Regions from separate parts of the Pseudomonas sp. P8_229 genome, predicted to be linked through region 1. Evidence: riboswitches for the same ligand, from Rfam matches in the RefSeq annotation. Region 1 holds a riboswitch; the other holds the start of a gene.
The links. A riboswitch is a leader RNA that binds a small molecule or an ion and turns the genes downstream of it on or off. The one in region 1 is predicted to bind cobalamin.
Positions count from the first base shown of each region.

Region 1 (15,944 bases):
GGAAATATTTTAAAAACAGGCCTTTACGTCGTGAATATGACACTACACTTCAACTCAAGCGGCTTGATCCGCTTCCGGCGAGCCTGAGTCGATCCACCGCTGCCAAGGCCCCTTCAGGTATCGCCGCCCATTACAAGAATCGAGGGCATTATGGGTATCGCTGCCAGCGAACTGTGTCGCTACGTGATCCGTCCCACATTGATTTATCTGGGACGTCACTGCGCAACCGCCGAATCCCTGCTGCTGGGGATCGCCGCCAGCCAGTCCGCCCTCGGTTCCGCCCTGCATGACCGCCGTGGCCACGGCCTCTACCGGATCGCCGAACATCGCCACCAGGCCCTCTGGGATCACTATCTGGCGCTTGATCCGGAGCGTGCCAGCCTGGTTCGCGGCCTCGCCAGTCAGCATGCTTTTCTCAGTGGCCCGCACCTGGAACTGACCGTCAACCTGCGTTACGCCACCGCCATCGCCTGGCTGCTGGTCGAAGAACAAAACCCCACCCTCCCCGACCCGAATGATCTGTTGGGCATGGCGCGAATCTGGCGTCAGACCTTCCAGCCGCAAGGGCGTCTGCGCGACTTCACTTACGCCTGGCAAACTTGTGTTTCACCGGTGAATCAGGTCGCGTGCTGACCAAGCGGTTTCACAAAATCGCCCAACAGGTCGCGAATCTGGTCGGATTGTCCTACAAAACCGCTCTAACTCAAGCCATAGGGACTATAGCGCTGGAACGAAAATGTTGGTAATTTTCGCCCCGGTGATCACCAGGAGTTCTAATAATGAAAAAAGTAATGCTCAAAACCACCCTTAGCCTCGCCGTGACCATGGCATCCACCCAGATCTTCGCAGCTGGCTTTGCCATCAACGAACACAGCATCAGCGGGATGGGTACTGGTTACGCTGGGCGATCTTCTTCTGCCGACGACGCAAGCACTGTTTATGGCAACCCTGCCGGCATGTCGCGCATCACGCGCGAACAAGTCACTGGCGGTGTTGCATTCCTCGATGCCAAGACCGATATCAAAGACGCCAGCTCCAGCCCTAACGGCGGCAGCAACAAAGGCGACATGGTGCCCTTCACCTCCGTACCTATGGGCTTCTACGTCAAACCGATCGATGAGCATTGGGCATTCGGCCTCGGCGTATACGTGCCGTTCGGCCTGATTACCGACTACGAAAAAGGCTTTGGCGGCCGTTACTTCGGCAGCAAGTCCGAAGTGCAAGTCATCACCTTCCAGCCGACTGTCAGCTACAAGTTCAACGACGTGGTGTCGGTCGGTTTCGGTCCGACCATCAACCGTATCGACGGTACGCTGGAATCCAACCTGTCGATCACCCAGGCCGCTCCGGATGGCAAGGTCAAGATCAAGGGTGACGACACCGCGCTGGGTTACAACATTGGCGTGCTGGTACAGGCCACTGACACCACTCGCCTGGGTCTGACCTACCACTCGAAAGTCGACTACAAGCTCGAAGGCAACACCAAGGTCAACTACGGTGTGCTGGGCGCAGTCGGCCTGGGTGCCGAGCAGAAGTACGACGCTTCGCTGAAGATCACCACGCCTGAATCCGTGGACTTCTCGGTCACTCAAGCGATCAACGACCGCTGGAACGTCTATGCCGGTTCGACCTGGACCCGCTGGAGCCAGCTGAAGAAGATCACCGTCGAAAACTCGGGTGTCCAGCCGCTGCTGGCCGGTCAGTTCGGCGAGATCACCGAAGACCAGAACTGGCACGACTCCTGGGCTTACGCCGTGGGTACTTCGTACCAGTTGAACAAGGAATGGGTACTGCGCACCGGTCTGACTTTCGACCAGTCGCCGACCAACAACGTCGACCGTTCGCCACGCATCCCGACCGGCGACCGGACCATCTTCAGCCTCGGTGCCGGCTGGAGCCCGACCGAAGACCTGACCATCGACGTGGCTTACTCGTACTTGAAGGAAGAGTCGGTCAAAGTCCACAACCAAAACGATCGTGGCCAGACCTACGACGCCAAGTATGAAAACTCGGCAAACGGTTTCGGTGTCGGCGCGACCTATCGCTTCTGATGCTGCACGGCGAGGCTGATCCCTCGCCCACAAAAAAGCCCCGTTTTCTTTACAGAAAGCGGGGCTTTTTTGTGCCTGCATGAACATCAATATGGGAGCGCGCCTGCTCGCGAAAGCGCTGGATCAGACAAACATTATGTCGCGGGTCAGACCGTCTTCGCGAGCAGGCTCGCTCCCACAAAAAGACCGTGTTTCAGTCAGCCAGGGGGTTTGAGGCTATGGCTTTCTCGATGGCGGCGATAAATTCCGGATCATCCGGCTTGGTCAGGCTGGAAAAATTCGCAATCACCTTGCCCTGACGGTCGATCACGTACTTGTAGAAATTCCACTTCGGCGCGCTGCTCTGCTCCGCCAGCACCTTGAACAGGTGGGTAGCGCCATCGCCACGGACCTTCTGCGGCTCGGTCATGGTGAACGTCACGCCGTAGTTGGCATAGCAGACCTTGGCGGTCTCAGCGCTGTCCTTGGACTCTTGCTTGAAGTCGTTGGACGGCACGCCGAGCATCTCCAGACCTTGTGCCTTGTAGCGCTGATTAAGCGCTTCGAGGCCCTCGAACTGCGGAGCGAAGCCACAGAAGCTCGCGGTATTGACCACCACCAGCGGCTTGCCGGCGTAGCGCTGACAGAGGTCGATGGATTCCTTGGCGCGCAACTTCGGCAGCGAACCTTGCAGCGCATCCGGACAATCAGCGGCCTGGGCCAATCCGGTCAACGCCATCAGCAACGCGGGTACAACACACCAGCGCATGAGCATGTCGGGCATCCTTGAGCAGTCATCAGACCCCGACGTTACTCGCCATCAAAGCCTACAGGCAAGCGCCCATACCCAGTTGCATCAGCGCCAGGCCGCCCTGATGCCAGCCCCACCACACCAGCGCCAGCAACAGGGCGCCGAGTGCGGCGAAGGCGAATCGCGGCCAGGAACGCTTCATGCGGCGCTCACACCCGGTTGCAGGCGCGCCACCGGACGCTCGCGCACCGGCCAGTTCAGCGCAGCCGCCAGCAGGCTCAAGAGAATCGCCACTTGCCAGATCAAGTCATAACTCCCGGTACGGTCATACACCACCCCGCCCAGCCAGCCGCCGAGGAACGAGCCGAGCTGGTGGAACAGGAACACGATACCGCCGAGCATGGACAGATTGCGCACGCCAAACAAGGTCGCCACCGTGCCGTTGGTCAACGGCACCGTCGATAACCACAAGAAGCCCATGGCCATGCCGAACAGATAGGCCGAAGTGGTCGTCACCGGCAGCCACAGGAACAGCACAATCACCACTGCGCGCAGCAGGTACAACGCGGTCAGCAGACGCGGTTTGGACATGCGCCCGCCGAGCCAGCCGGCGGTGTAGGTTCCGAAGATGTTGAACAACCCGATCAACGCCAGCACCGTGGTGCCGACCGTGGCCGGCAGATGCTGATCGACCAGATAGGCCGGCAGATGCACACCGATGAATACCACCTGAAAACCGCAGACGAAAAAGCCGAACGCCAGCAACCAAAAGCCGGAATGCGAACAGGCTTCACGCAACGCTTCAGGCAGGGTCTGTTCATGACCCAGCACCGGCAGCGGTTTGTCCTTGAGCATGCTCACCAGCGGCACGATCAGCGCCACCAGCAGGCCGAGCACCAACAGCGCAGCCGACCAGCCGAGCCAGCCGATCAAACCCAGGGTGCCGGGCAGCATGGCGAACTGGCCGAACGAGCCGGCGGCGCTGGCGATACCCATGCCCATGCTGCGTTTTTCCGGCGGCACGGCACGCCCGACCACGCCGAGGATCACCGAGAACGACGTACCGGAGAGGCCGATGCCGATCAACAGACCGGCGCTCAACGACAGGCTCAGTGCCGAATCGGACAGCCCCATGAACACCAGGCCCAAGGCGTAGAACACACCGCCGACCAGCACCACTTTGGCCGCACCGAAACGGTCAGCCAAAGCCCCGGTGAACGGCTGTGCCAGCCCCCAGATCAAGTTCTGCAAGGCGATGGCGAAGGCAAACACTTCGCGCCCCCAGCCGAACTGTGCGCTCATCGGCGACAGGAACAGACCGAAGCCGTGCCGCACGCCCAATGACAACGCCAGAATCAGCGCACTTCCCAGCAACACCCAACCGCACGTACGCCACATCGATGTCATTGTTATTCTCCGCTTGCGGGTATATACCCGCTTGAGTTTGGAAAAAACCGGCCTCAGGCCAGTTCATCCAGCAATCTGAGCAAGGTTTCACGCTTCTCGGCGCCCAGGCGATCAATCAATCGCTGTTGCGCCGCTTCCCAGGCTGGCAGGGCCGCCGCCAAGCGCTGCACACCGGCCTCGGTGAGCCTGACGATGCGGTTGCGCATGTCTTTGCCCTCGGCCAGCGCCACCAGGCCCTCGCCTTCCAGCACCCGCAGATTGCGTCCCAGGGTACTGCGATCCAGACCCATGGCTTCGGCCAGTTCGGAAATGCTTGGTTGATCCAGGCGCTGCAGGTTGCACAGCAAAGAATACTGGGCAACGTTGATCCCGAAGCCGTCGAGAGCGCCGTCGTAATGCCTGCTGACGCCACGAGCGGCGCGACGCAGGTTGGTGCACAAACACTGAGAAGGAAGCATGATGCGTGTATATACCCGGGACTGTGTTAAATCAAGTTACACGTGAGTTTATCAATAAGGTTTGTGGCGTCTGACACACCGCCTTCGCGAGCAAGCCCGCTCCCACCCTTGGAATGCGCTCCCCCTGTGGGAGCGGGCTTGCTCGCGACGGGGCCAGCACGGTTATAAAGATATCTCAGACCAACACCACCCCAATCAACACCGCCATCTCCAGCAATTCGAGCAACGCCCCCGCCGTATCGCCCGTGGCCCCGCCCAGCCGCCGCATCATCACCTGCCGCAGCCAGACAAACACCCCTAACGCGACAGCCAGCGCAACAATCGCTTTAGCCCCTGCGATCAGCACACAGCCCAGCGCACTGAACCCAAGCACCCACCACCCCGCCCTGCGCGGCAGATGATCGGCCAGCGCCTGCCCCAACCCACCCGCCCGCACATACGGTGTGGTCAGAAACAATCCTAACAACGCCGCACGCCCCAGCAGCGGCACGATGATCAGCGCCAGCCCATGCCCTTGCTCGATCAGCGCCAGCAACGCGCAGAACTTGAGCAACAACACCAGCACCAGCGTCACCACCGCGATCGGCCCGCTGCGCGGATCCTTCATGATCGTCAGCGTGCGTTCGCGATCACCGAAACCACCGAGCCAGGCGTCAGCGCTGTCAGCCAGACCGTCGAGATGCAGCGCGCCGCTGAGCAGCACCCACACCGTCAGCAACAGCGCCGCATGCAGCAACAATGGTGCGCCGGCCAACGCCAGGTTGAATGCCCAGAGGATCACCCCGAACAGCAACCCCACCAGCGGATAAAACAGCAACGAGCGCCCGAGTTGCTCCGGCTGAGGCATCCCCGGCAGACGAATCGGCAAACTGCTGAGAAATTGCAGGGCGATCCACAGTGGCAGCATGTCAGTGACCTTCCTTGAGCGAGCCATCGGCTGCAACGGTCAGGGAAAACAACGAAGCATGCGCGACTTCGACATTGAGCAACTGCTGACGGGGCAAACCACGCGCTTGCGCCAGCAACAGGCGCATCACGCCGCCGTGACTGATCAGCAACACACGCTCGCCGACGTACGCCTGATGCAACCGCGCAACCGCGCCCAGCACACGCGCAGCAAAATCGCTGACCGGTTCACCCTGCGGCGGCGTAAAGGCATACGGGTCAGCCCAGAACAGCCCCAGCGCCTCGGCGTCAGTCTCCATCAACGCCGCAGCGCTCTGCCCTTCCCAGGCGCCGAAATGCAGCTCCTGCAGATCCTTGTCCAGATTCACCGGCAAATTCAGTTGCTCACCCAGCTCCGCGGCGAACCGCGCACAACGCTGCAGCGGCGAACTGACCAGCCGATCCCAGGGCCCGCCCGCGATCACCGCCGCACGCATCTGCGCCCAACCGTTTTCCGTCAGCGCATCATCGAGGCTGCCGCGCAAACCACCGCCCAGTTCAGTCTCGCCGTGACGCAACAGGTCCAGGCGCAAAGTCATGCCGGACGATCCGCCACTGCGGCTTCAGCGAACGTCGCCATCTGCCCGTGCAGGTCGCACGCCAGACGCAACAGCGGTACGGCCAACGCCGCTCCACTGCCCTCGCCCAGACGCAAACCGAGCTCCAGCAACGGCTCGGCATTGAGGGCTTCGAGCACATGACGATGGCCCGGTTCGGCGCCACGGTGGCCGAACAATAGCCACTCGCGACAGGCCGGATTCAGCCGCACCGCGACCAACGCGGCGACCGTGCAGATAAATCCGTCGACCAGCACCGCGACGCCTTCCTGGGCACAGGCCAGATACGCGCCGACCAGTGCGGCGATTTCAAAACCGCCAAGATTGAGCAGGGTTTGCAACGCATCACCCCGTTGCGCCGCATGCAGGGCCAGCGCGCGCTCGATCACTTGCGCCTTATGGCTGACGCCTTCGGCATTCAAACCCGTGCCAGGGCCGGTCAGGTGCACCACCGGGCAATCGAGCAAGGCGCAGGCCAGCGCACTGGCGGCGGTGGTGTTGCCGATGCCCATTTCGCCACCGATAAACAACTGCGCGCCTGCTGCCTTGGCACGCAGCACACTGTCGCGACCGGCCTGCAAAGCGAGCTCGCCCTGCGCCCGGGTCATCGCCGCGCCCTTGGCGAAATTCGCCGTGCCCGGGCCGACCTTCAAGTGCCGTACGCCGGGCAGGTTCAGCGACGGTGTCACGGTGCCCAGATCCACCACTTCCAGTTGTGCATCGAGCTGGCGCGCCAGCACGCTGATCGCCGCGCCACCGCTGACGAAGTTGAGCAGCATCTGCCCGGTGACTTCCTGCGGGAACGCCGAAACACCTTCCGCGACCACGCCATGATCACCGGCGAAAATCGCGATCCACAACTGATCAACGCTCGGTTTGACCTGGCCCTGCAATCCCGCCAACTGCACCGCCACCGTTTCGAGGCGACCGAGAGACCCGGCCGGTTTGGTCAGTTGCTGTTGGCGCGCCGCCGCTTGTTCAACGATCTCGGCATTCACCGGTTTGCACGGGTTCAACCACCACGCTTGAGTCATAACGCAGGTCCTTTCAGGGTCAGGGGCAGGCCGGCGACGGTCAAGACGACACGCTGACAGCGCTCAGCCAGAGCTTGATGCAGCCAACCGGCTTCATCGACGTAGCGGCGAGTCAATTCGCCCAGCGGCACGACACCCATTCCGGTCTCGTTGCTGACAAAAATGGTTTCCCCCGGCAATAACGCCAGGCAGTCCAGCAAGGCTTCGCGCTCAGCGGCGAGACGTTCGGCGTCATCGAGCATCAGCAGATTGGTCAGCCACAGGGTCAGGCAATCCACCAGCAAGCAACGCTCGGCGCTGGCGTTTTCACGCAGGACGCGAGCCAGTTCCAGCGGCTCTTCGATCAACGCCCATTCGGCCGGGCGACGGGCGCGGTGATGCGCGACGCGGTCGTTCATTTCGCCGTCCAGCGGTTGGCTGGTGGCGATGTAGGTGACGGCCAGTTGGCTGGCGCTGGCGAGTTTTTCCGCGAGGCGACTTTTGCCGGAGCGGGCGCCGCCGAGGATCAGTTGGAGCATGGGAGACATCCTGAATTTTGTGTGTTGGGGCGGCTGACGCTTTCGCGAGCAAGCCCGCTCCCACAGGGGTTAGGTGATCCAATGTGGGAGCGGGCTTGCTCGCGAAGAGGTCCGCACAGACGATTCAAATCCCACAGAGCCGACGCAACAGACCGGTATCCAGATGCTTCTCCACCAGATCCGCCAAACGTTCGATATCGCGCTCGCGCAAGCCGTGGTAATCCACGTCCTGCACATCGCTCAACCCGGCCCAACGCAGCAACGCCGCACTCGCCGCCGGCGATTCGAACAAGCCATGCAGATATGTGCCGAACACCTGCCCATCCGGACTCTGCGCGCCGTCGCAACGACCGTCTTCCAGATGCACCGCCGCATTCTCCAGCGCCGGCCCCACCGTGACCCCGGCATGGATTTCATAACCACTGACCTCGGCCTCTTCCAGCGCCAGATGCCCGCGCACGTTGCGCAATTGCTTCTCGGCTTCCAGCGTCGTTTCGAACGCCAGCAAACCGAGGCCGGCACTCGAACCGGGCGCGCCTTCCAGCCCCAGCGGGTCATGCACCTGCTCGCCGAGCATTTGCAGACCACCGCAGATCCCCAACAGTTTGCCGCCGTAACGCAGGTGCCGATTGATCGCCGCGTCCCAGCCATTGGCACGCAGATACGCCAGATCGCTGCGCACGCTTTTCGAGCCCGGCAGGATGATCAGATCGGCGGCAGGAATCGCCTGCCCCGGGCCGATGAATTGCAGGTCCACTTGCGGGTGCAAACGCAGCGGATCGAAATCGGTGTGGTTGCTGATGCGCGGCAGCACCGGCACGACTACTTTGAGCACTTGCTCGGCCTTGTCGGTCTGGCGCTGGTCGATACCGTCCTCGGCTTCCAGGTGCAGATCCATCACGTACGGCAGCACGCCCACCACCGGTTTGCCGGTGCGCTGTTCCAGCCAGTCGAGGCCCGGTTGCAGCAAAGCGATGTCGCCGCGAAAACGGTTGATGATGAAACCTTTGACCCGTGCCTGTTCGCTCGGCGACAGCAACTCAAGGGTGCCGACCAGATGCGCAAATACCCCGCCGCGATTGATGTCGGCGATCAGCAGCACCGGGCAATCCACCGCCTCGGCAAAGCCCATGTTGGCGATGTCCCCGACACGCAGATTGATCTCCGCTGGCGAACCTGCGCCTTCGACCATCACCAATGGATACGCCGCGCTGAGCCGCTCGTGCGAAGCCAGCACCGCTTGCATGGCGATGGCTTTGTAGTCGTGATAAGCCACGGCGTTCATGCTGGTGACGGCACGGCCATGGATGATCACTTGTGCGCCGGTGTCACTGTTGGGCTTGAGCAGCACCGGGTTCATGTCGGTGTGCGGTTCGAGGTGCGCAGCTTGCGCCTGCACCGCTTGCGCGCGACCGATCTCGCCGCCGTCAGCGGTCACTGCGCTGTTGAGCGCCATGTTCTGTGGTTTGAACGGCACCACCGCCACGCCCTGACGGGTGGCCCAGCGGCACAGCGCCGTCACCAGCGTGCTTTTACCGGCGTCGGAAGTGGTGCCCTGCACCATCAGGGTGGTCATGTCGATTCCTTGGCAAAGGCTTGCAGCGCTTGTTCGAGACGCGCTTCTTCAGCCGCGTTGGCGGGCAGGCCAAAACGCAGACTGCTGTTGTGGGTGAAGATGCGCAGGAGGATGCCGCGTCGGGCCATGAATTCGTGCAACGCAGGCGCGTGTTCGGTGATCAGCCACTGAAACAGCGCGCAACCGCCCTGGGGTTTGAAGCCGTAGCGCTCCAGCAGCCGTGCCAGGCGTTCACTGGCCTCGTCGCTGCGAATGCGCTGGCGGGTGTGCGCTTCGGTGTCTTGCAGGCAGGTTCGCCCGAGCACCCGTGTCGGCCCGCTGACCGCCCATGGCCCGACCTGTTCGGCGAGCAATCTGAGCAGCTTGCGTTCGGCCAGCACAAAGCCCAGGCGCACGCCGGCCAGACCGAAAAACTTGCCAAACGAGCGCAACACGACCAAGCCGACCTGATGGGTGTACGACGCCAGACTCAGGTGCGGCGTGTTGTCCATGAACGCTTCATCGACCACCAGCCAGCCGCCACGCTGGGCCAGCCGCGCGTGCCAGTCGAGCAGCCGCGCCGGCGTCAGGCTCAGGCCGGTGGGATTGTTCGGGTTGACCACCACCAGCACGTCGAGGCTGTCGAGAAAGAATTCGACTTCCTGCTCCAGCACTTCGCGCACGATGTAGCCGCTGCGGCGCCAGGCTTCGGCGTGCTCGGCATAACACGGCGACAAAACGCCGACCTTGCCGGCGCGGCGCAGACGCGGCAGCAACTGGATCGCCATCTGCGAACCGGCTACCGGCAGCACCTGGGAGGCGCCGTAGTAATCGCACGCGGCCTGCTCCAGTCCGTCGTCGGTTTCCGGCAACCGTGCCCAGGCACGCAACGGAATCTCCGGCACCGCAAATGGCCACGGCGCCAGGCCACTGGACAGGTCGAGCCAGTCGGCCTCGGCAATCCCGTATTCGAGTGCCGCCTTGCGCAGCCGGCCACCGTGCTCAAGCATAGAATTCAGCCCCCACGCAGAGAATCAGCAGCCATAACCATACCCCGCGCTGGACCAATTGCCAGCCGCGATCAATCGAATCGGCATCCGCCGGCGCGCCTGCGCCCAGTTGCGGACGCTCGTGCAGTTCACCGTGATAGATCGCCGGACCGCCCAACTCGACATTCAACGCACCGGCACCAGCGGCCATCACTGGACCTGCGTTGGGGCTGTCCCATTGCGGCGCCTGGGTGCGCCAGCATTTCCAGGCGAGCCGGGTGTTGCCCAGCAGCGCGTAGGTCAGCGCCACCAGTCGTGCAGGAATGTAGTTGAGCACGTCGTCGATTTTTGCCGCGCACCAGCCGAACCGCTCGAAGCGTTCGTTGCGATAACCCCACATCGCATCGAGTGTATTGCTCAAGCGATAGAGCACCACGCCTGGCGCACCGGCCACGACAAACCAGAACAGCGCGGCGAACACTGCATCACTGCCGTTTTCCAGCACCGATTCGGTGGCGGCGCGTGCGACGGCGGTGCTGTCCAGTTCACTGGTCTGACGGCTGACCAGATAACCGACGCGCTTGCGCGCCTCTTCCAGATCATCACTGCGCAGGGCTTTGGCCACAGGCTCGACGTGCTCGCCAAGGCTGCGCATGCCGAGGGCGCAATACAGCGCAAGAATCTCGACAATCCAGCCCACGTAGGGCGCCCAGGAAAACGCGGTGGCGAGCAAGGTCAGCGGCAGCACCGCAATCACCCACGCGGTGACCCCGTGACTGCGCCAGCCACGGCCGCCCGCATTGAAACGTCGCTCGATGCGTCCGGCAAAATTGCCGAACGCCACCAGCGGATGCCAGCGTTTCGGTTCACCCAGCAGCGCATCCAGCGCGACTGCGGCGACACTCAACAACGCCACACTCATTGACTCACTCCCCAATAATTTTCATACAGCAACTCATTGAGCGGACGCGCCTGCGCCCACCCTTCGAGTACCAGCATCGGCGCCGGATAGAATTCCTTGACCGGGCCCAGGCACAACACCGCCAACGGCTTGGCCCCGGCCGGCAGTTGCAGCAGATCGGCCAGTGCCTGCGGGTCGAACAGCGAGACCCAGCCCATGCCCAGTCCTTCGGCACGGGACGCCAGCCACAGGTTCTGGATCGCGCAGGACAACGACGCCATGTCCATTTCCGGCAATGTGCGACGACCGAAAATGTGTTTTTCACGATCGTCCATCAGCGCCGCGACCAGCACTTCGGCGCAATCATTGATGCCTTCAACCTTGAGCTTCATGAACTCGTCGCTGCGCTCGCCGAGCGCTTCAGCGGTGCGGATGCGTTCTTCTTCGACGAGGTTCTGGATCTGGCCACGTAAAGCTCGGTCGCTGATACGAATGAAGCGCCAGGGCTGCATCAGGCCGACGCTTGGGGCCTGATGCGCGGCTTCCAGAAGTCGGCGCAGCAACTCGGGCTCAACCACCCCACCGATGAAGTGGCGCATGTCGCGGCGTTCGGCGATGGCTTTATAGACCGCTTGGCGCTCGGCTTCGGAGAATGCGTTGTCGGTCATGGCCCCATCGCGAGCAGGCTCGCTCCTACAGGGGATTGCGTTTCGTCAGGCACACCATCGCCCACTGTAGGAGTGAGCCTGCTCGCGATAGCGTCCTCAAGTGGCGGCGCAAACAGTGCAGCGACAGCCGCAGGATTCGACGGAAAATAGAAGTGCACATAAGAAGCCGTCATCCGCCCTTCCCGATAAACCGCCTCGGCGCCGCGCCCACCATTCGGGCTCAGCCCTCGAGCAATCGGCGTCAGCTCGGTGGTGGTCAGCGAATGATGATAAGTGTGCCCACGCAACGAACCTTCCGGCAGATCCACCGCCTGCAACGCCAACGCCGCCAGACGCTTTTGCATCACCGCGTCGCCCTTGAGCAACCCGACCAGTTCAGCACGCGCGCCTTCAACATCCGTCAACGAATCGAGCAAATACAGCATCCCGCCACACTCAGCGAGCAACGGTTTCCCTGCCGCATGATGGGCACGAATCGCATCGAGCATCTCGGTGTTTTGCGACAACGCAAGGTGATGCAATTCCGGATAACCACCGGGCAGATACAAGCTGTCCGCTTCAGGTAATTGCATATCGCGAATCGGCGAGAAGAAACTCAACTCGGCGCCCATCGCCCGCAACAGATCGAGACTCGCGCCATAGGTGAAGGCAAACGCCTCATCACGCGCAACGGCAATGCGCACATCCTTCAGCAGCGGCTCGACAGCGATGACGTCAGGCGCGGCGAACTCAACCGCTGGCGGCAGCGCTACCTCGCAACTACTGGCCAGTGCGTCGGCAGCGGCGTTGAGACGCACATCGAGGTCATTCAGTTCGCTGGCCTGCACCAGGCCGAGATGGCGGCTCGGCAGTTCGATGCCAGTCTCGCGCGACAACGCGCCGTACCAGCGCAGACCTTCCGTGAGACTGCCTTCCAGCAATTGCGCATGGCGCAAGGTGCCGACACGATTGGCCAGCACGCCGGCAAACGGCAGGTCCGGCTGATACTTCGCCAAGCCCAGCGCCAACGCACCAAAGGTCTGCGCCATCGCCGTGCCGTCGATCACACCGAGTACCGGCACACCAAAATGCCGCGCCAGATCGGCGCTCGATGGCGTGCCGTCGAACAGGCCCATCACGCCTTCGATCAGGATCAGATCGGCCTCGGCGGCGGCTTCCCACAGCAGGCGTCGACTTTCCTGTTCGCCGACCATCCACATGTCCAGTTGATACACCGGCGCACCGCTGGCGCGTTCGAGAATCATCGGGTCGAGAAAGTCCGGGCCGCACTTGAAGACGCGCACTTTACGTCCCTGATTGCGATGTAATCGAGCAAGCGCGGCAGTGACCGTGGTCTTGCCCTGACCGGAGGCCGGCGCGGCAATCAGCACCGCCGGGCAGTGACGTGGTTGATTCAAAGTTCGACGCCTTTCTGCGCTTTGATGCCGGCCTGGAAGGCGTGTTTGAGCATGCCCATTTCGGTGACGGTGTCACCCATCTCGATCATTTCCGGCTTGGCCGCGCGACCGGTGACGATCACGTGCTGCATCGGCGGACGCGCCTGCAAATCGCTGAGCACCTGATCCAGGTCGAGGTAGCCATGCTTGAGGGCGATGTTCAGTTCATCCAGCACCACCAGGCCGATCGACGGATCGCGCAACAGCTCACGGGACACTGCCCACGCGGCTTCGGCGGCGGCGATGTCGCGCTGACGATCCTGGGTTTCCCAGGTGAAGCCCTCGCCCATCACGTGAAAGCGCACTTGCTCCGGGAAACGGCGGAAGAACAGTTCTTCACCGGTGCTGTTGCGGCCCTTGATGAACTGCACCACGCCGCACTGCATGCCGTGGCCCATGGCGCGAGCGAGCATGCCGAACGCCGAGCTGCTTTTGCCTTTGCCATTGCCGGTCAGCACCAGCACCAGGCCGCACTCGTCAGGCGAGTTGGCGATGCGTTCGTCGATCACGGCTTTTTTGCGCTGCATACGCGCCAGATGGCGTTCGTCACGCTCGGGGGAATCGGTCATGGGGGAGCTCTCCGTTGAGGCTGGGTAACGGCGGGCGGGCACAAGAATAGACGGCAAAAAGCCTGGCATCGCCCACCGTGATGCCGCTGGATGGATCAGGCCGGTCTCCGGGCTCATGAGCGGCGCATCGCCTGGCTGCACGCCTTCCCGCATCTTTCGAGGCAGTGGCTGAATGTGCAGCTTTTACTCATTTACCGTTGCGGGGGCAGCGCCGGGATCGTGATCGTTCTTCGCCTGAAGACAACCCTCACCGGCTTCCCTGTTTCACTCTGTCGACACACGTCACAGAGCACCTGAAACAAGCCGCGAAGGTTAGAGGGTTGGGGGTGGAGCGTCAATTAAAGAGGCGGCCGTCGGGCGAATAACTGCCGCCGATCAATTATCTGGCGCCAATCTTGTGCCACACTGTTACAAATGATATCAAAGAGCCATGCTTTTCTCGAAAAAGCCCATCACAACAATAAGGATGATTACGATGCAAGGCATGATCATCAGCAACCCGCGCCTGGAATTCCTGCGCCCGATGCTTGAACGCTGGTTTGACTGTATCGACCGCTACAACGCCGTGCGCGGCGACAACGACACGCCTTACTGGCATGACGAGAAAGCCAATCTCGGATTGCTCTCCGCTGCGGCATGGATGGCCGAGCTGGTGACCCTTTGCGACACCACCACCCGCAAGCAGAACGAGGACGGCGAGCGCAATGCCCGCGCCGACCTGTTCCTCGCCGGCGCCGAAGACCGCGCCTACCTCCAGGCCACCCAGCGCTGGCCGCGAGTCAACAACCTCAACCTGACCCAGGCCTTGCAGGACATCACCAGCGATGCCAAACGCATCAGCTTTGCCAGCGACCTCAAGCTCGGCTGCCTGTTCGTCGCCCCGCAAAAGGCCCAGCACAGCGCCAGCCCCGAAGAGCTGCAAGACATGGTCGACGACCTGCAAAAGGAACACTGCTGCGCGGTCGCCTGGTATTTCCCCTACGCCTACCGCAAGTTGCGCAGCGAAGCGGGCAACTACCATCCCGGCATTGCCGTGCTGTTCAAAGAGGCCCGTGGCTGAGCGGTTGAACCATCGGGTGCGCAGGCTCCTCTATGATTAGGCATGCATTCATAGGGAAGATCAGTAATGCGCAAAACCCAACTCGCTCTCGTCATCGCCCTCGCCGGAGGACTCGCCGCCTGCGGTGAGTCCTCCAGCCTGCAAGTTTCCGACGGCACCGGTCCGTCACCGAAACTGCCCGAACCCAACAACACTCTGATCCCGACAGTGAACATCGCACCGGCGGTCGGCTGGCCTGCGGGCGGCAAACCGACCGCAGCGGCCGGTACGCAAGTCGCAGCGTTTGCCGAAGGCCTCGACCATCCGCGCTGGCTCTACGTGCTGCCCAACGGCGACGTGCTGGTGGCGGAAACCAACGCCCCGCCCAAGCCTGACGACAGCAGCGGCATTCGCGGCTGGGTGATGAAGAAAGTCATGGGCAAGGCCGGCGCTGGTGTGCCGAGCCCGAATCGCATCACTCTGCTGCGCGATGCCGACCACGACGGCGTGGCCGAGACCCGCACGGTGTTTCTGCAGAATCTCAATTCGCCGTTCGGCATGACCCTGGTCGGCAACGATTTGTACGTCGCTGACACCGATCGCCTGCTGCGTTTCCACTACGAGCCGGGCGCTACCGAGATCAAGACCCAGCCGATCAAAGTCACCGACCTGCCAGGCGGCACTCTGAACCATCACTGGACCAAGAACGTCATCGCCAGCAAGGACGGCAGCAGGTTGTACGTCACCGTCGGCTCGAACAGCAACGTTGGCGAAAACGGGCTGGATAAAGAGGAAGGTCGCGCGGCGATCTGGGAAGTGGATCGCGCCACCGGCAACCACCGGATCTTCGCCTCGGGCATTCGCAACCCCAACGGTCTCGCGTGGGAACCTACCACCGGCGCACTGTGGACGGCGGTCAACGAGCGCGACGAAATCGGCAGCGACCTGGTGCCGGACTACATCACGTCGGTCAAGGACGGCGGCTTCTATGGCTGGCCGTTCAGCTATTACGGCCAACACGTGGATGTGCGCGTCAAACCGCAAAACCTAGACCTGGTGGCCAAGGCCATCGCGCCTGACTACGCCG
Region 1 covers NZ_CP125378.1:4,839,221-4,855,164, reverse strand. The annotation lists gene QMK55_RS22010 (hypothetical protein) at 151-633, shown strand; gene QMK55_RS22005 (OmpP1/FadL family transporter) at 780-2,051, shown strand; gene QMK55_RS22000 (glutathione peroxidase) at 2,245-2,805, opposite strand; gene QMK55_RS21995 (hypothetical protein) at 2,858-2,983, opposite strand; gene QMK55_RS21990 (MFS transporter) at 2,980-4,188, opposite strand; gene QMK55_RS21985 (MarR family winged helix-turn-helix transcriptional regulator) at 4,242-4,646, opposite strand; gene QMK55_RS21980 (adenosylcobinamide-GDP ribazoletransferase) at 4,822-5,553, opposite strand; gene cobC (alpha-ribazole phosphatase family protein) at 5,555-6,130, opposite strand; gene cobT (nicotinate-nucleotide--dimethylbenzimidazole phosphoribosyltransferase) at 6,127-7,182, opposite strand; gene cobU (bifunctional adenosylcobinamide kinase/adenosylcobinamide-phosphate guanylyltransferase) at 7,179-7,700, opposite strand; gene QMK55_RS21960 (cobyric acid synthase) at 7,825-9,276, opposite strand; gene cobD (threonine-phosphate decarboxylase CobD) at 9,273-10,265, opposite strand; gene cbiB (adenosylcobinamide-phosphate synthase CbiB) at 10,258-11,166, opposite strand; gene bluB (5,6-dimethylbenzimidazole synthase) at 11,163-11,813, opposite strand; gene QMK55_RS21940 (cobyrinate a,c-diamide synthase) at 11,810-13,210, opposite strand; gene cobO (cob(I)yrinic acid a,c-diamide adenosyltransferase) at 13,207-13,818, opposite strand; cobalamin riboswitch at 13,899-14,130, opposite strand; gene QMK55_RS21930 (hypothetical protein) at 14,294-14,878, shown strand; gene QMK55_RS21925 (sorbosone dehydrogenase family protein) at 14,945-15,944, shown strand, end outside.

Region 2 (15,944 bases), 910 kb from region 1:
CCACTTCGTCTTCGAGGATGCGCGGGAATTTGCCGGCCAGATCCCAGGAGATGAAGAACGGCGTCCAGTCGATGTACTCGGCCAGAACGTTGAGGTCGATGTTGTCCAGCACCCGCGCGCCGGTGAAGGTCGGTTTGACGGGCTGGTATGTCGCCCAGTCAAACTGTGGCTTCTTGGCGATCGCTGCGGCGTAACTCAAACGTTCGGTACGCGCGCTGCGGTTGGCGGTGCGCTCGCGTACATCGACGTATTCCAGACGGGTCTTCTCGACGAAGCCGGCCTTCAATTCTTTCGACAGCAACTGCGTCGCTACGCCCACGGCACGCGAAGCGTCAGTCACGTAGACCACGGCGTCGTTGCTGTATTTCGGCTCGATCTTCACCGCGGTGTGCGCTTTGGAGGTGGTCGCGCCACCGATCATCAGCGGCAGGTGGAAATCCTGACGCTGCATTTCGCGGGCGACGTGGACCATTTCGTCCAGCGACGGGGTGATCAGGCCGGACAGGCCGATGATGTCGCATTTCTGCTCTTTGGCCACTTGCAGGATTTTTTCTGCCGGGACCATCACGCCGAGGTCGACGATGTCGTAGCCGTTACAGCCCAGCACCACGCCGACGATGTTCTTGCCGATGTCGTGCACGTCGCCTTTAACGGTGGCCATGAGAATCTTGCCCTTGGCTTCGGGCTTGTCGCCTTTTTCCAGTTCGATGAACGGGATCAGGTGCGCCACCGCCTGTTTCATCACGCGGGCGGATTTGACCACCTGCGGCAGGAACATTTTGCCGGCGCCGAACAGGTCGCCGACGATGTTCATGCCGGACATCAGCGGGCCTTCGATCACTTCGATCGGACGTGCGAACGACAGGCGCGATTCTTCGGTGTCTTCGACGATGTGCGTGGTGATGCCCTTGACCAGCGCATGCTCCAGACGCTTGTTGACGTCCCAGCTGCGCCACTCTTCGGTCTCGGCTTCCTTGACGCTGCCGTCGCCCTTGTACTTGTCGGCGATGGCGAGGAGGGCGTCGGTGCCTTCCGGCGTGCGGTTGAGAATCACGTCTTCAACGGCGTCACGCAGTTCCTGCGGGATCTGGTCGTAGATTTCCAGCTGACCGGCGTTGACGATACCCATGGTCAGGCCCGCACGGATCGCGTACAGCAGGAACACCGAGTGGATCGCCTCACGCACCGGGTTGTTGCCACGGAACGAGAACGACACGTTGGACACACCGCCCGAGGTCAGGGCGTATGGCAGCTCGTCGCGGATGTAGGCGCAGGCGTTGATGAAGTCGACAGCGTAGTTGTTGTGTTCTTCGATGCCGGTGGCGACGGCGAAGATGTTCGGGTCGAAGATGATGTCTTCCGGCGGGAAGCCGACTTCGTTGACCAGAATGTCGTAGGAGCGTTTGCAGATCTCTTTCTTGCGCGCTTCGGTGTCGGCCTGGCCGGCTTCGTCAAACGCCATCACCACCACGGCGGCGCCGTAGCGCTTGCACAGTTTGGCGTGATGGATGAACTGCTCGACGCCTTCTTTCATGCTGATCGAGTTGACAATGCCCTTGCCCTGAATGCACTTGAGGCCGGCTTCGATCACTTCCCATTTCGAGGAGTCGATCATGATCGGCACGCGAGAGATGTCCGGCTCGCCGGCGATCAGATTGAGGAAGGTCACCATGGCCTTCTTCGAATCGAGCATCCCTTCGTCCATGTTGATGTCGATCACCTGCGCGCCGGCTTCGACCTGCTGCAGGGCGACTTCCAGCGCTTCGGTGTAGTTGTCTTCGCGGATCAGGCGGGCGAACTTGGCCGAACCGGTGATGTTGGTACGCTCGCCAACGTTAACGAACAGCGAGCTGCGATCGATGGTGAACGGCTCCAGACCCGAGAGGCGGCAAGCCTTGGGAATGTCCGGGATTTCACGCGGTGCGTAACCGGCAACAGCTTTGGCGATGGCTTCGATGTGCCCCGGCGTGGTGCCGCAGCAACCGCCGACGATGTTGAGGAAGCCGCTCTGGGCGAATTCTTCGATGACCTTGGCGGTTTCCGACGGCAGTTCGTCGTACTCGCCGAATTCGTTCGGCAGGCCGGCGTTCGGGTGCGCGGAAACGTGGGTGCTGGCCTTGTTCGACAGCTCTTCCAGGTACGGACGCAATTCGCTGGCGCCGAGCGCGCAGTTGAGGCCGACCGAGATTGGCTTGGCGTGCGCCACCGAGTTCCAGAACGCTTCGGTGGTCTGGCCCGACAGGGTCCGGCCGGAGGCGTCGGTGATGGTCCCGGAAATCATGATCGGCAGTTCGATGTGGAGCTCTTCGAACACGCCTTGCACGGCGAAGATCGCCGCTTTGGCGTTGAGGGTATCGAAAATGGTTTCGATCAGGATCAGGTCGGCGCCGCCCTCGATCAGGCCCTTGGTGGCTTCGGTGTAGTTCTCCACCAGCTCATCGAAGGTGACGTTGCGGTAGCCGGGGTTGTTGACGTCCGGCGACAGCGAACAGGTGCGGCTGGTCGGGCCGAGCACGCCGGCGACGAAACGCGGCTTGTCCGGGTTCTCGGCGGTCTTGGCGTCGGCCACCTTGCGCGCCAGACGTGCGCCTTCTACGTTTAACTCGTAGGCCAGTTCTTCCATGCCGTAGTCGGCCATGGAAATGCGCGTGGCGTTGAAAGTGTTGGTTTCGAGGATGTCGGCGCCGGCATCCAGGTAAGCTTTCTCGATGCCGCCGATCACGTCCGGACGGGTGATCACCAGCAGGTCGTTGTTGCCCTTGACGTCACTCGGCCAGTCCGCGAAGCGTTTGCCGCGATAATCCTGCTCCTCGAGTTTGTAGCTCTGGATCATCGTGCCCATGCCGCCGTCGAGAATCAGGATGCGCTCTTTGAGGGCTTGCTTGAGAGCTTGAAGGCGGACGCTGCGATCGGACATTTGGACTACTCGAAAAGACCATTACGAAGGGCCGGGATCATAACAAACCTGTGCGGTTTTGGAGCATGTCGCGCTTTTGCATGAATATCGTTCATGTTGGTGCGGGCGTCATACTGTAGACTCGCGGCGTTTTTTTCAGGATCGGGATCAAGGGCATGTCGTACCGCGTCATCAGCATTTTCTTGCTGTTCTTAAGCTTTGGCGCGGTGGCGCAAGAGCTCTCGATTTCGCCCGCTATTTCATATGCCCGTGACATTCAACCCATCTTCACCGAGAAGTGCGTGGCCTGCCATGCGTGTTACGACTCCGCCTGTCAGCTCAATCTGGGCAGCGGCGAAGGTGCTGGCAGAGGCGCGAGCAAGATGCCGGTCTACGACGGTGAGCGCACTCAGGCCGCACCGACCACCCGACTGTTCTATGACGCCTTCGGCAAACGCGCCTGGCTGCAGAAGGGCTTCTATTCGGTGCTCGACGCCCAGGGCAGTCAGGCCGCGCTGATGGCGCGGATGCTGGAGCTGGGACACAAAACCCCGCTGACCCCCAATGCCAGGTTGCCGGAGGAGATCGCCCTCGGCCTGCAACGGGAAAACATGTGCGCGATGCCCGCCGAGTTTGAAGGCTACGCCGGCGCCCACCCGAAAGAAGGCATGCCGCTGGCGGTGACCGGCCTGACCGATCAGCAATACCAGACGTTGCAACGCTGGCTGGCGTCCGGTGCGCCGATTGACGAGCAAGGCCTGGCGCCGAGCGCCAAAGAGGCGCTGCAAATCGTCCAGTGGGAAAACCTGCTCAACACCCCGGGAGCGCGGCAGAGTCTGGTCGGGCGCTGGTTGTTCGAGCACTGGTTTCTCGCGCACATCTACTTCAAGGACGGCGAGCCGGGGCATTACTTCCAGTGGGTGCGTTCGCGTACGCCGACGGGCCAGCCGATCGACCTGATCGCCACCCGTCGCCCGAACGATGACCCGGGCACTCAGGTGTATTACCGCCTGTGGCCGGTGCAAGGGGTGATCGTGCACAAGACCCACATCACCTATCCGCTGAGCGCGGCGAAGATGGCGCGGGTCAAGAGCCTGTTCTACAGCGGCAACTGGCAGGTCAATGCGCTGCCGGGTTACGGCCCGCAGAGTCGGGCCAATCCGTTCGCCACCTTCGAGGCGATTCCGGCCCAGGCGCGTTACCAGTTCATGCTCGACAACGCCGAATACTTCGTGCGCACGTTCATTCGCGGGCCGGTGTGCCGCGGGCAGATCGCGACCGACGTGATCCGCGACAACTTCTGGGCACTGTTCCAGGCCCCGGAACATGACCTGTACATCACCGACCCCAACTATCGCGGGCAGGCCACGCCGCTGCTGGCGATGCCGGGGCAGAACGACGACGTCGGCAGTGTCCTGAGTCTGTGGCACAACTACCGTAACAAGCGTAATGAATACGAAGCCCTGCGCCGCGACAGCTACGCCGACCAACCGCCGCCGAGCTGGTCGACCCTGTGGGCCGGCAACGACAACGCGCTGCTGAGCATCTTCCGCCACTTCGACAGCGCCTCGGTGACCAAAGGCCTGATCGGCGAAGTGCCACAGACGATGTGGCTGTTCGACTATCCGCTGCTGGAGCGCACCTATTACCAGTTGGCGGTCAACTTCGATGTGTTCGGCAACGTCTCCCATCAGGCGCAGACCCGTCTGTATTTCGACCTGATCCGCAACGGCGCCGAGCAGAACTTCCTGCGCCTGATGCCGGCCGATTCCCGCGAGGATTATCTCGACGATTGGTACCAGAGCAGCGGCCAGTTCAAGATGTGGCTCGATTACGAGGCCATTGATGACGACAAGCCGAGCGCATTGAAACTCGATTCGAAGGACCCGAAATATGATTTCGCCATGCAGTTGCTGGCGCGTTACGGTGACCTCAATGCGCGGCCGGATCCGATCAACCGTTGTGACGGCGCCTACTGCTCGCGACCGAATATCGACCCGGCGCTGCAGAACGCCGAGCAGGCGCTGAGTCGCCTGACCTCGCGTCCGGCGGCCGGTCTGAAAGTGATCGATCAATTGCCGGAAGCCACCATGCTGCGCATCGAAACCCGCAGCGGCAAGCGCGAGGTCTACAGCCTGCTGCGCAACCGCGCGCACAGCAACGTGGCGTTCCTGTTGGGCGAATCGCTGCGCTATCAGCCGGGGCTGGACACCTTGACCATTTATCCAGGTGTGCTCAGCAGTTACCCCAACTTCATGTTCAACATTGCGGCCGAGCAAGTACCGGAGTTTGTCGATGCGATGGAAAACGCCAAGGACGCCAACCGTTTCGAGAAAATCGTCGAACGATGGGGAATTCGCCGCAGTCATCCGCAATTCTGGTTCTATTTCCACGACCTGAGCCAATACATCCACGAAACCGACCCGGTGGAAGAGGGCGTGCTGGACATGAACCGCTACCAGAATCTTTGATCGTTTGAGGCCGGCCTGCTGTCCCAACCTTTAGCAACACCGCAAATCTCAACTGTGGGAGCGGGCTTGCTCGCGAAGGTGTCAGCTCATTCGAAATGGATGTCGCCTGACACACCGCGTTCGCGAGCAAGCCCGCTCCCACAGGGTTCAGCGGTGTCTCAGGAATCGTGGGCAGGAGCACTCAATGTTGATTTCAGTGCAGGCCCTGCGGGCGCTTGCCGCGTGGACGGTGGTCTGTCACCACTTCATGCAGATTTTCTTCGACTTCAAGGCGCGCGGCCCGATTGGCCAGTTGTTCATCGACAAAGGCGCAGTCGGGGTCGACATCTTTTTTGTCATCAGCGGCCTGGTGATCTTCTTGTCCACCGAGGACAAGGTCCTGCGGCCGGGACAATTTCTGCTGTATCGGCTGTCGCGGATCGTGCCGGCGTACTGGCTGTACACGCTGCTGATGGCGCTGCTGGTGTGGGTTGCCCGGCCGCTGTTGCCGGATCAGACACTGGACGTCGGGCATCTGCTGCTGTCGCTGTTGTTCATCCCGGCGCAGAACCCTGGCGGTTACGGGATCTACCCAACGCTGAACGTCGGCTGGACCCTCAACTACGAAATACTGTTCTACGTGCTGTTCGCCTGTGCGCTGGTGTTCCGTTGGCAGGTACGCCTGCTGGTGGTCGCGGCGCTGCTGTTTGCCACGTGCCAGGCGTTTGGCTGGGTCAGCGAGTTCTATCGTTCGGACATCGTTTACGAGTTCTTGCTGGGGATCGGCATCGGCATCCTCTACCGCCGGGGCTGGATCGGCCCCGGCCTATGGCTGCCGCTGCTGGGAATTGGCGCCGCATTGACGGCGATCTATCACCTGACGCCGGCGCCAAGGCTGTTGAGCTGGGGTGTGCCGAGTGCGGTGTTGGTGATGGCCTGCATGGCGCTGGAGCGTTATGTCGAGCGCAGCCGGGTGCTCAAGCTGCTGGGCGATTGTTCGTATTCGGTGTACCTGATGCACGTGCTGGTGCTGTCGGCCGGTGGTTTTGTCGCGCGACATTATGGAATCAGCCCGTATCTGATGTTCATCGTCTGCGCCCTGGCCATCGGTGTGGGCTCATGGATGAGCTACGAATGGGTGGAAAAACGCTGCTATCAGTGGCTTAAAGCGCGGATTGATGGCGAACCTGTTGATCAATCGATTGCTGAGCTTTCCCGACAAAAATACTAGGACTTTGTGCGGCGCGATGATTGGCGTAAACTGCGCCCAAGCCTGCGAGGAGTTTCCATGACCGCTATTACCATTACCGACGCCGCCCACGATTACCTGGCCGATCTGCTCTCCAAGCAGAACACCCCGGGCATCGGCATCCGCGTCTTCATTACCCAGCCTGGCACCCAGTACGCCGAAACCTGCATTGCCTACTGCAAGCCGGGCGAAGAAAAACCTGAAGATACCGCGCTGGGGCTGAAAAGCTTCACCGCCTATATCGACTCGTTCAGCGAAGCGTTCCTTGACGATGCCGTCGTCGACTACGCCACCGACCGCATGGGTGGTCAACTGACCATCAAGGCGCCAAACGCCAAAGTGCCGATGGTCAACGCCGACAGCCCGGTCAACGAGCGCATCAACTATTACCTGCAAACCGAGATCAACCCGGGGCTGGCCAGCCACGGCGGTCAGGTCAGTCTGATCGATGTGGTCGAGGACGGCATTGCCGTGCTGCAGTTCGGTGGCGGTTGCCAGGGCTGCGGCCAGGCCGACGTGACCCTGAAGGAAGGTATCGAGCGCACCTTGCTTGAGCGAATTCCGGAACTCAAGGGTGTACGTGACGTGACCGACCACACGCAGAAAGAAAACGCCTACTACTAAGGCGTTCGCTGCGGACATGAAAAACGGCGCCCCGTGAGCGCCGTTTTTTTATGCCGCCGTACTTTGTAGTGAGGGGATTTATCCCCGATGAACTGCGTAGCAGTTCCATTTTTTGGGCTGCTTCGCACCCCATCGGGGATAAATCCCCTCGCCAAAGGTTTTGTACCCAGTCACAAAAGTCATCTGACTCAGGGCCTGTAGAGATGCGCATGCCCCGCGCGATACAGCGATGATTCGCTGAACACCTCACTGCCCAACACCCGTCCAACCAGAATCAACGCCGTGCGCCGAAACCCCTTGGCCTCCACCTTCACGGCTATATCCTCCAGTGTTCCCACCACCCAGTCCTGATCCGGCCACGTCGCCCGGTGAATCACCGCAATCGGGCAATCGGCGCCGTAATGCGGCAGCAGTTCGGCGATGATTTTCTCCAGGTGATTGACTCCCAGATGAATCGCCATGGTCGCGCCGTGCTGCGCCAGATTGCCGAGTTCTTCGCCTGCGGGCATCGCGGTCTTGTCGGCGTAGCGGGTCAGGATCACGCTTTGCGACACGTCGGGCAGGGTCAGTTCTGCACCGAGCAATGCCGCGCAGGCGGCCGTAGCGGTGACGCCGGGGATGATCTCGAACGGAATGTTCAGCTCACGCAGATAGCGAATCTGCTCGCCAATCGCGCCATACAGGCTCGGATCACCCGAATGCACCCGCGCCACATCCTGCCCCTTGGCGTGGGCGGATTTGATCAATTCGATGATCTGCTCCAGGTGCAATTCGGCGCTGTTGACCACGGTTTCGGCCTGATGCCCCTCCAGCACAGCGGCCGGAACGAGCGAGCCTGCGTAGATGATCAGCGGACAGCTGCGAATCAGCCGCTGGCCTTTGACAGTGATCAGTTCCGGGTCGCCGGGGCCGGCGCCGATGAAGTAGACGGTCATGAAGACATCCTGTGAAAAACGGGGCAGGGCAAGGCTTCAGATGAAGATTGCTCATGATCAAAGAGGGGGATTATCGGGATTTTACGCGGAGCCGGCCAATGCCAACGTGGCCTGGGCGTATTTTTGCCGGGAAATCAGCAGTTTTGCCGGTGCCTGAATCAGTTGTTCAGCGAGGGCCAACGCGGCACTTTCCGCCACGCCGTAACAACCGGTGCGCTCGTAGGCGATCTGTGAGTGATGACTCAGGCGTTGCTGATAACTGGCCAGTTCTTCACTGCTGAAATACAACAGCGGCAGTGCCAGTTGGGCCGCGAGTTCCTGTAAACCCGGTTCATCGCGCTTCAAGTCGATACTGGCCAGGGCCTTGACCGCTGCCAGCTCAATGCGATGCGCCTGCAAGACCTGGTCAAGTAACGCGCGCAGCGTACTGGCCGGGCAGCCGCGCTGGCAGCCCAGGCCGACCACGAAGGTCGGCGCTGCGCCGTCATTGGTCATGCCTGGTAAAGGCCATCGCTTTTGCGGCGGAACAACCAGGCGCTGATCAGGCCCAGGGCCAGCCAGAACGCCACGTTGGTCAACTGCGAAGCGATTTTGAACTGCGCTTCCAACGCTTGCGGGGCGAGCATCGAATGCACCTCCGGTTGCGGAGCGCCGATCACGTGTGGCACGGCCAGGATCGCCACGCCCAGCAGCTTCATCAGCCAGTGACGGCTGAACACGATCAGGGCCAGGCCGACAGCGGTAGAGGCGGCTGTGCCGATCCACCACATCTGCCGTGAAGCCAGATCGGCCGCAGCGGTGCCCGGCAGTTCCGGCGGCAGGCCCAGGGTTGGGGCGAGGACGAAGGTCGCATAACCGGCCAGCCCCCAGAGCAGGCCCTGCGAGGTTTTGGTCGGTGCACGCAGGGTGTACAGGCCCGCGAGCATCAGGGCGAAACCGACCGCCACCACCAGATTACCGCCGGTGGTCGAGACCACACGCTGCCAGCCGTCTTCCGGCTCCCAGGCTTGTGCGTCGTGGGTGTGGCCGGCCATGGCACCTTCGGCATGTTCATGAGCGGCGACGGGTTCGGCTTTCTCGAAGGTTTCCGCTTGCAGAATCAGCGGCGAGACCCAGAAGCTTTGCAGCAGGGTGAGGAGCATGGCGGCCAGCAGGCCGGTAAAACCTGCGGTTTGCGCAATACGCTTGATCATGTCGGCAGGTCTCAGTGGCACGGGAACGCGGCGCTGTGGCGGGTATCGTGCGCGGCGTTGTGCACCGCTTCGATGTGCGAGAAACCGGCGAAGTAGACGAGGCTGGCCCCCAGGATCGAGGCGAAGATCGCCGCGGTCAGGCGTTGGCTCAACGTGGCGGTGCTGGAGATTTTGTCGGTGTTGCTGCCGGTGCTGCTGATGATCGACATGGCGCTTCCCTCTGGAGTGTCAGCAGGTGAATAGAGCGCATGAAGACCCCTGCGAGTCGGGCACGCAGAGGTTCGAACAGCGCCCGCCCACCGCGGGTTTGTTATGTTCAGCGACGCACAATGCGCACTGTATGTTGCGGGCCGGTCTCCGGGCTCACGAGGGGTTGGCGTCAGGCCGACCTGCAAGCATCACCTTCCCATGCCGCACTGGCACAGTGGATCTGACGCTTCGCTCGCTTACCGTTGCGGGGGCAGCACCGGACTGACATGGCTTTGAGTAAAGCACATGATTCACCGGTTTCCCGTTTCACCCTGTGAAGGGCACCCGTAACAAGTTGTGTAGGAGACCATGGGTTGGGGAATTTAGTCAATTTTGTGGGTGGATCCGGTGCTGCGGTAACGGCCGCTTAGGGTTCCGCCCTTACGGCGGGTCACTTTTTCCAGACGCCGAAAAAGTAACCAAAAAGGCTTTACCCTGACGTTCGGCCCTCGCTGTGGCTCGGGTTCCTTCGCTCCGGGATTGATCCGTGGGGCATCGCCTCCGGTTTGCTTCGCTGCACCTCCTCTCGATGTGTTTGGCTACGCCAAACGGTCGCTGCGCTCCCACCCCCGGATCAATCCCTCCACTCAGCCTGCCGACGGGCCTTGAGATCAAAAGCTTTACTCGAGCTAACGCTCATCGTGTTGAGTGGGGCGGCTTCGCCGCATGGGTGTGCACGAATTAAAATTGTGGGAGCTGGCCTGCCAGCGATGGCGGCCTGACAGCCGACCAATCTTTAACTGAGCACACCCGATCCCACTGTGGGAGCGGCGGTGCGACGATTCGACTTGCTCGCGAAAGCGGTCTGCCAGCCAATTAACTCCAACTGAACACACCCAATCCCCTGTAGAAACTGCCGAAGGCTGTGGTCTTTTGATCTGGATCTGGATCTGGATCTGGATCTGGATCTGGATCTGGCTTTTGATGTTGCCTTTGATCTCAAAGCCCCATCGGCAGGCCGAGCGAAGGTGTCCATCAGGGGGTAGGCGCGCAGCGCCATGCGGCGTAGCCAAACACATCGAGAGGAGGTGCAGCGAAGCAAACCGTAGGCGATGCCCCCTGATGGACGCCGTAGCGAGGGAACACTGAGCCTCAGCGAAGTGCCGTACGCCGGGGCAAGACTTTTTGGTTACTTTTGACTGGGCCGGCATTCCGGGCGTTTGTCAAAAGTGACCCGCCGTAGGGGCGGAACCATTAGAGGGCCGTTACCGCAACAACGGATATGCCCCCAATCCAAACATTGACCGGTCACCACCCGATGCGTAGCCTTGCGCTTTCGAGGTTCTTCGGCCCACGCCGAAGCTAAGAAGGGAACGCGGTCAAAGCCGCGGCTGCCCCCGCAACTGTGAACGGTGATGTTCGCTGCCACGCCACTGCCAGCCCTGCCAAGGTGCCAGCGGGAAGGCGCAGCAAACGCCAGGCCCAGCGCCTGAACACCGTCAGCCAGGAGACCTGCCTCGTGACAGATTTCTCACTACAACCGGGCGGGGTGATCCGGTGGCGAATTCTTCCGCGCACACGCTCGCAGCGGATCTCGTCCCGTATGCCCGCCACCTTGCCAAAGGGCATCCGATGAAAACACTGGCCAAACTCCCCGTCACCATCGTCACCGGTTTCCTCGGCTCGGGCAAAACCACCTTGCTGCGGCACATGCTCGACAACGCACAGGGCCGCCGTATCGCGGTGATCGTCAACGAGTTTGGCGAGCTGGGCATCGACGGTGAAATCCTCAAACAATGCACCATCGGCTGCACCGAAGAAGAGGCCACCGGCCGCGTTTACGAGCTGGCCAACGGCTGCCTGTGCTGCACCGTTCAGGAAGAATTCTTCCCGGTGATGCGCGAACTGGTCGCCCGTCGCGGTGATCTCGATCACATCCTGATCGAGACTTCCGGTCTGGCCCTGCCAAAACCGCTGGTTCAGGCTTTCCAGTGGCCGGAAATCCGTAGCGCCTGCACCGTCGACGCGGTGATCACCGTGGTCGACAGCCCGGCCGTAGCCGCCGGCACCTTCGCTGCGTTCCCGGATCAGGTCGACGCCCAGCGCAAACTCGACCCGAACCTGGATCACGAGTCGCCGCTGCACGAACTGTTCGCTGACCAACTGGCCAGCGCCGATCTGGTGATCCTCAACAAGGCCGACCAGACCAGCCCGGAAGATCTGGCTCGTGTACGCGCTGAAGTCGCCGAAGAACTGCCGCCAGCAGTAAAAATCATCGAAGCCAGCAACGGCCGTCTGCCGCTGGACGTGCTGATCGGCCTCGGTGCCGGCTCTGAAGAACACATCGACAGCCGTCACAGTCATCACGATCACCACCACGACGGTGATGACGACCACGATGACCACGATCACGACGCCTTCGATTCGATCTCCATCGAACTGCCGCAAGCCGACGAAAGTCTGTTGCTCGACGCGCTGACGCAACTGGTGGTCCAGCACGGCATCCTGCGCGTGAAGGGCTTCGCGGCGATTCCGAACAAGCCGATGCGTCTGTTGATCCAGGGCGTGGGCACGCGTTTCGACAAACACTTCGACCGTCAGTGGGGCGCCGATGAAGCGCGTGTCACCCGTCTGGTGCTGATCGGTCAGGAGCTCGACGCCGTGCAACTCGAAGCGCAACTGCGCGCCGCGCTCAGCGTTTAAGCCATGCACCTGCTCAGGACCCAGCCCGGCGGTTTCGTGTCGGATGACAACATTGCCGACCTTGGACAAACCCCCGCCGAGCTGGTGATCCTGTGCAGCGGCGACTCCAGCCTGGCGCTGCTCGCCGAAGCCGCGCAGCAGCTGCCCGAGGATTACCCGAGCCTGCGCCTGGCCAATCCCATGCAGGTGCAGAATCACGCCTCAGTCGATCTGTACGTCGACGAAGTGCTGCGTCACGCCAAGGTGATCCTGATTTCGTTGCACGGCGGCATCGCCTATTGGCGTTATGGCGTCGAGCGTTTGGTGGAGTTGTCCGAGCGCGGTGTGCAGGTGATTCTGGTGCCGGGCGATGATCGTCCCGACCCGGAACTCAGCGACTTGAGCACCGTGCCCGCCGAAGATCGCGACCGCCTCTGGCAGTTCCTGCGTCAGGGCGGCATGGGCAATGCGCTGGACTTCTTCTATTGTCTGGCCAACCGCTGGCTGGCACGGGACTACGCCTGGGGCGAGCCGCAAGCGCTGCCGCGCACGGCGATTTACCACCCACAGAAAAACACCGCCGCACTGAGCGACTGGCAAGCCGAATGGCTGCCCGATCGACCGGTCGCGGCGGTGTTGTTCTACCGCTCGCATTTGCAGGCAGCCAACACCGCGTTCATCGATGTGTTCTGCCAGCGCTTGCAGGCAACGGGGCTCAATCCGCTACCTATCGCGGTCGCCAGCCTGAAAGAGCCGGGTTGCCTGAGCGTGGTCGAGAATTGGCTGGACGCGGTCGAAGCGGCGGTGATTCTCAACACCACCGGGTTCGCTCAATCCAGCCCGGAAGCCCCGCATCTGCGGCCGTTCCGGCGCAATATTGCGGTGATCCAGGCGATCTGCGCCCAGGACAACGAGCCGGGTTGGCGCGACAGCGAGCAAGGTCTCGGCCCGCGCGATCTGGCGATGCACATCGCCTTGCCGGAACTCGATGGACGCATCATCAGCCGGCCGATCAGCTTCAAGGATCTGGCCTGGCGCAGCGAGCGCAGTCAGTCCGACGTGGTCTGCTACCGGGCGCAACCCGAGCGCATGGATTTCGTCGCCGAACTGGCCCGGCGCTGGAGTGATCTGGCGCGGCTGCCGAATGCGCAAAAACGCATCGCGCTGATTCTCGCCAATTACCCGACCCGCGACGGTCGCATCGGCAATGGCGTCGGCCTCGACACGCCGGCGGCGGCGTTGAATATCTTGCGGGCGTTGCAGGCTGAAGGTTTTCCGCTGACGGCACCGCTGCCGGACAGCGGCACCGCGTTGATCCAGCAATTGCTCGGCGGCGTCAGCAATGATCTCGACAGCATCGACCTGCGTCCGTGCCAGCAAAGCTTGGGGATGGACGCTTATCTGGCGATGTTCAATGCGCTGCCCGAAGCCAATCGGACCGCCGTGGCGGAGCGCTGGGGCGCGCCGCAGAACGACCCGATGTGCCGCGACGGGCGGATGATGATCGCCGGTCTGCGCTTTGGCCTGACCTTCGTCGGTATTCAACCGGCACGCGGTTATCAGGTTGATCCGAGTGCGGTGTATCACGACCCGGATCTGGTGCCGCCCCACGGCTATCTGGCGTTCTATTTCTGGCTGCGCAACACCTACGGAGCGCACGCGGTGGTTCACGTCGGCAAGCACGGCAACCTCGAATGGCTGCCGGGCAAGGGCGTCGGCCTCTCGGAACACTGCTGGCCGGACGCGCTGCTCGGGCCGCTGCCGAACATCTATCCGTTTATCGTCAATGACCCGGGCGAGGGCGCCCAGGCCAAACGGCGCACGCAAGCGGTGATCATCGACCACCTGATGCCGCCGCTGACCCGCGCCGAAACCTACGGCCCGCTGCGCAATCTGGAACTGCTGGCCGACGAATATTACGAAGCCCAGTTGCTCGACCCACGCCGCGCCCGCGAGCTGCAGCGCGACATCCTGCAACTGGTGCGCGAGACGCAGATCGACCGCGAACTGCAGCTCGACGCCGGCCTGGACAGCGACGCCGACGCAGCGATCTGGCTGCCGCGTCTGGACACCTATCTGTGTGATCTGAAGGAATCGCAGATTCGCGACGGCCTGCACATTTTCGGCGAATCGCCGACCGGGCGTTTGCGCATCGACACGCTGCTGGCGTTGCTGCGCATTCCGCGTGGCGATGGCAAGGGCGCGCAGTCGAGTTTGTTGCGGGCGTTGGCCAAAGCCTTTGAGCTGGGGTTTGATCCGCTGGATTGCGCGTTGTCTGATCCGTGGCTCGGCCCGCGTCCGCAGGAGCTACAAGCCGTCAGCGACGAAATCTGGCGCACCGCCGGCGATACCCGCGAACGCCTCGAGCTGTTCGCCACTCAACTGATCGCCCTGACACTCCACGACCCCTGTAGGAGTGAGCCTGCTCGCGATGGCGTCAAGTCAGGCCATTCAGTGTTGAATGACACACTGCTATCGCGAGCAGGCTCACTCCTACAGGGACCGCGTTGGGTGGAAGTCAGTGCGATCATTGAGCACCTGCGCGAAGTCGTCGCCCCGCGCCTCGACGCCTGCGGCCCTGCCGAAATGCGCGGCCTGCTCGATGCCCTGAACGGCCGCTTCGTGCCCGCCGGCCCAAGCGGCGCCCCCAGCCGTGGTCGTCTCGACGTGCTGCCCACCGGGCGCAACTTCTACTCGGTGGACGTGCGCAACCTGCCGACCACCACCGCGTGGCGCATTGGTTTCCAGTCCGCCACGCTGATTCTCGAGCGGCATCTGCAAGATCACGGCGATCACCTGCGTCAGCTCGGCCTGTCGGTGTGGGGCACGGCGACCATGCGCACCGGCGGTGACGACATCGCCCAGGCCATGGCCTTGATGGGCGTGCGTCCGGTGTGGGCCACCGGCAGTCAGCGGGTCGATGACTTCGAGATCCTGCCGCTGAGCCTGCTGGACCGGCCACGGGTCGATGTCACGCTGCGGGTCTCCGGGTTCTTCCGCGATGCCTTTGCCAACCTGATCCGCCTGTTCGACGCCGCCGTGCAAGCGGTGGCGGCGCTGGACGAACCGGACGATCTCAATCCGCTGGCGGCGAAAGTGCGCGCCGAGCGCGAGGCTCTGCTGCAATCGGGATTGGATGAAGACGCGGCGCGGCGGCAGGCCGGTTGGCGGATCTTCGGGGCCAAACCCGGAGCGTACGGAGCGGGCGTGCAGGGCGCCATCGACGGGCGCCTGTGGCAGAGTCGCGAGGATCTGGCCGAGGTCTATCTGAACTGGGGCGCCTACGCTTACGGCGGTGCGGACGAGGGCACCGCTGCCCGCGAACAGTTCGTTCAGCGCCTGAGCCAGGTGCAAGCGGTGTTGCAGAATCAGGACAACCGCGAGCATGACTTGCTCGACTCCAACGACTACTACCAGTTCCAGGGCGGCATGCTCGCGGCGGTGGAAACCCTGCGCGGAGAGGCGGCGGCCAGTTATCACGGCGATCACAGCCAGCCGGATCTGCCGAAAATCCGCACCCTGAAAGAGGAACTGAACCGGGTGATCCGCTCGCGCGCGGCCAATCCGAAATGGATCGACGGGGTCAAACGTCACGGCTATAAAGGCGCGTTCGAACTGGCGGCGACGGTCGACAACCTGTTCGCCTTCGATGCCACCACGCAACTGATCGACGATCATCAGTATGCGTTGCTGGCCGACGCTTATTTGCTCGACCCGGCGACCCGC
Region 2 covers NZ_CP125378.1:5,753,593-5,769,536, forward strand. The annotation lists gene metH (methionine synthase) at 1-2,917, opposite strand, end outside; gene QMK55_RS25930 (fatty acid cis/trans isomerase) at 3,073-5,367, shown strand; gene QMK55_RS25935 (acyltransferase family protein) at 5,552-6,577, shown strand; gene nfuA (Fe-S biogenesis protein NfuA) at 6,635-7,219, shown strand; gene cobM (precorrin-4 C(11)-methyltransferase) at 7,408-8,154, opposite strand; gene QMK55_RS25950 (cobalamin biosynthesis protein) at 8,236-8,649, opposite strand; gene QMK55_RS25955 (CbtA family protein) at 8,646-9,347, opposite strand; gene QMK55_RS25960 (CbtB domain-containing protein) at 9,359-9,556, opposite strand; cobalamin riboswitch at 9,678-9,900, opposite strand; cobalamin riboswitch at 10,859-11,071, shown strand; gene cobW (cobalamin biosynthesis protein CobW) at 11,169-12,239, shown strand; gene cobN (cobaltochelatase subunit CobN) at 12,243-15,944, shown strand, end outside.
Region 2: another riboswitch for cobalamin. It lies ahead of QMK55_RS25960 (CbtB domain-containing protein); the one in region 1 lies ahead of cobO (cob(I)yrinic acid a,c-diamide adenosyltransferase).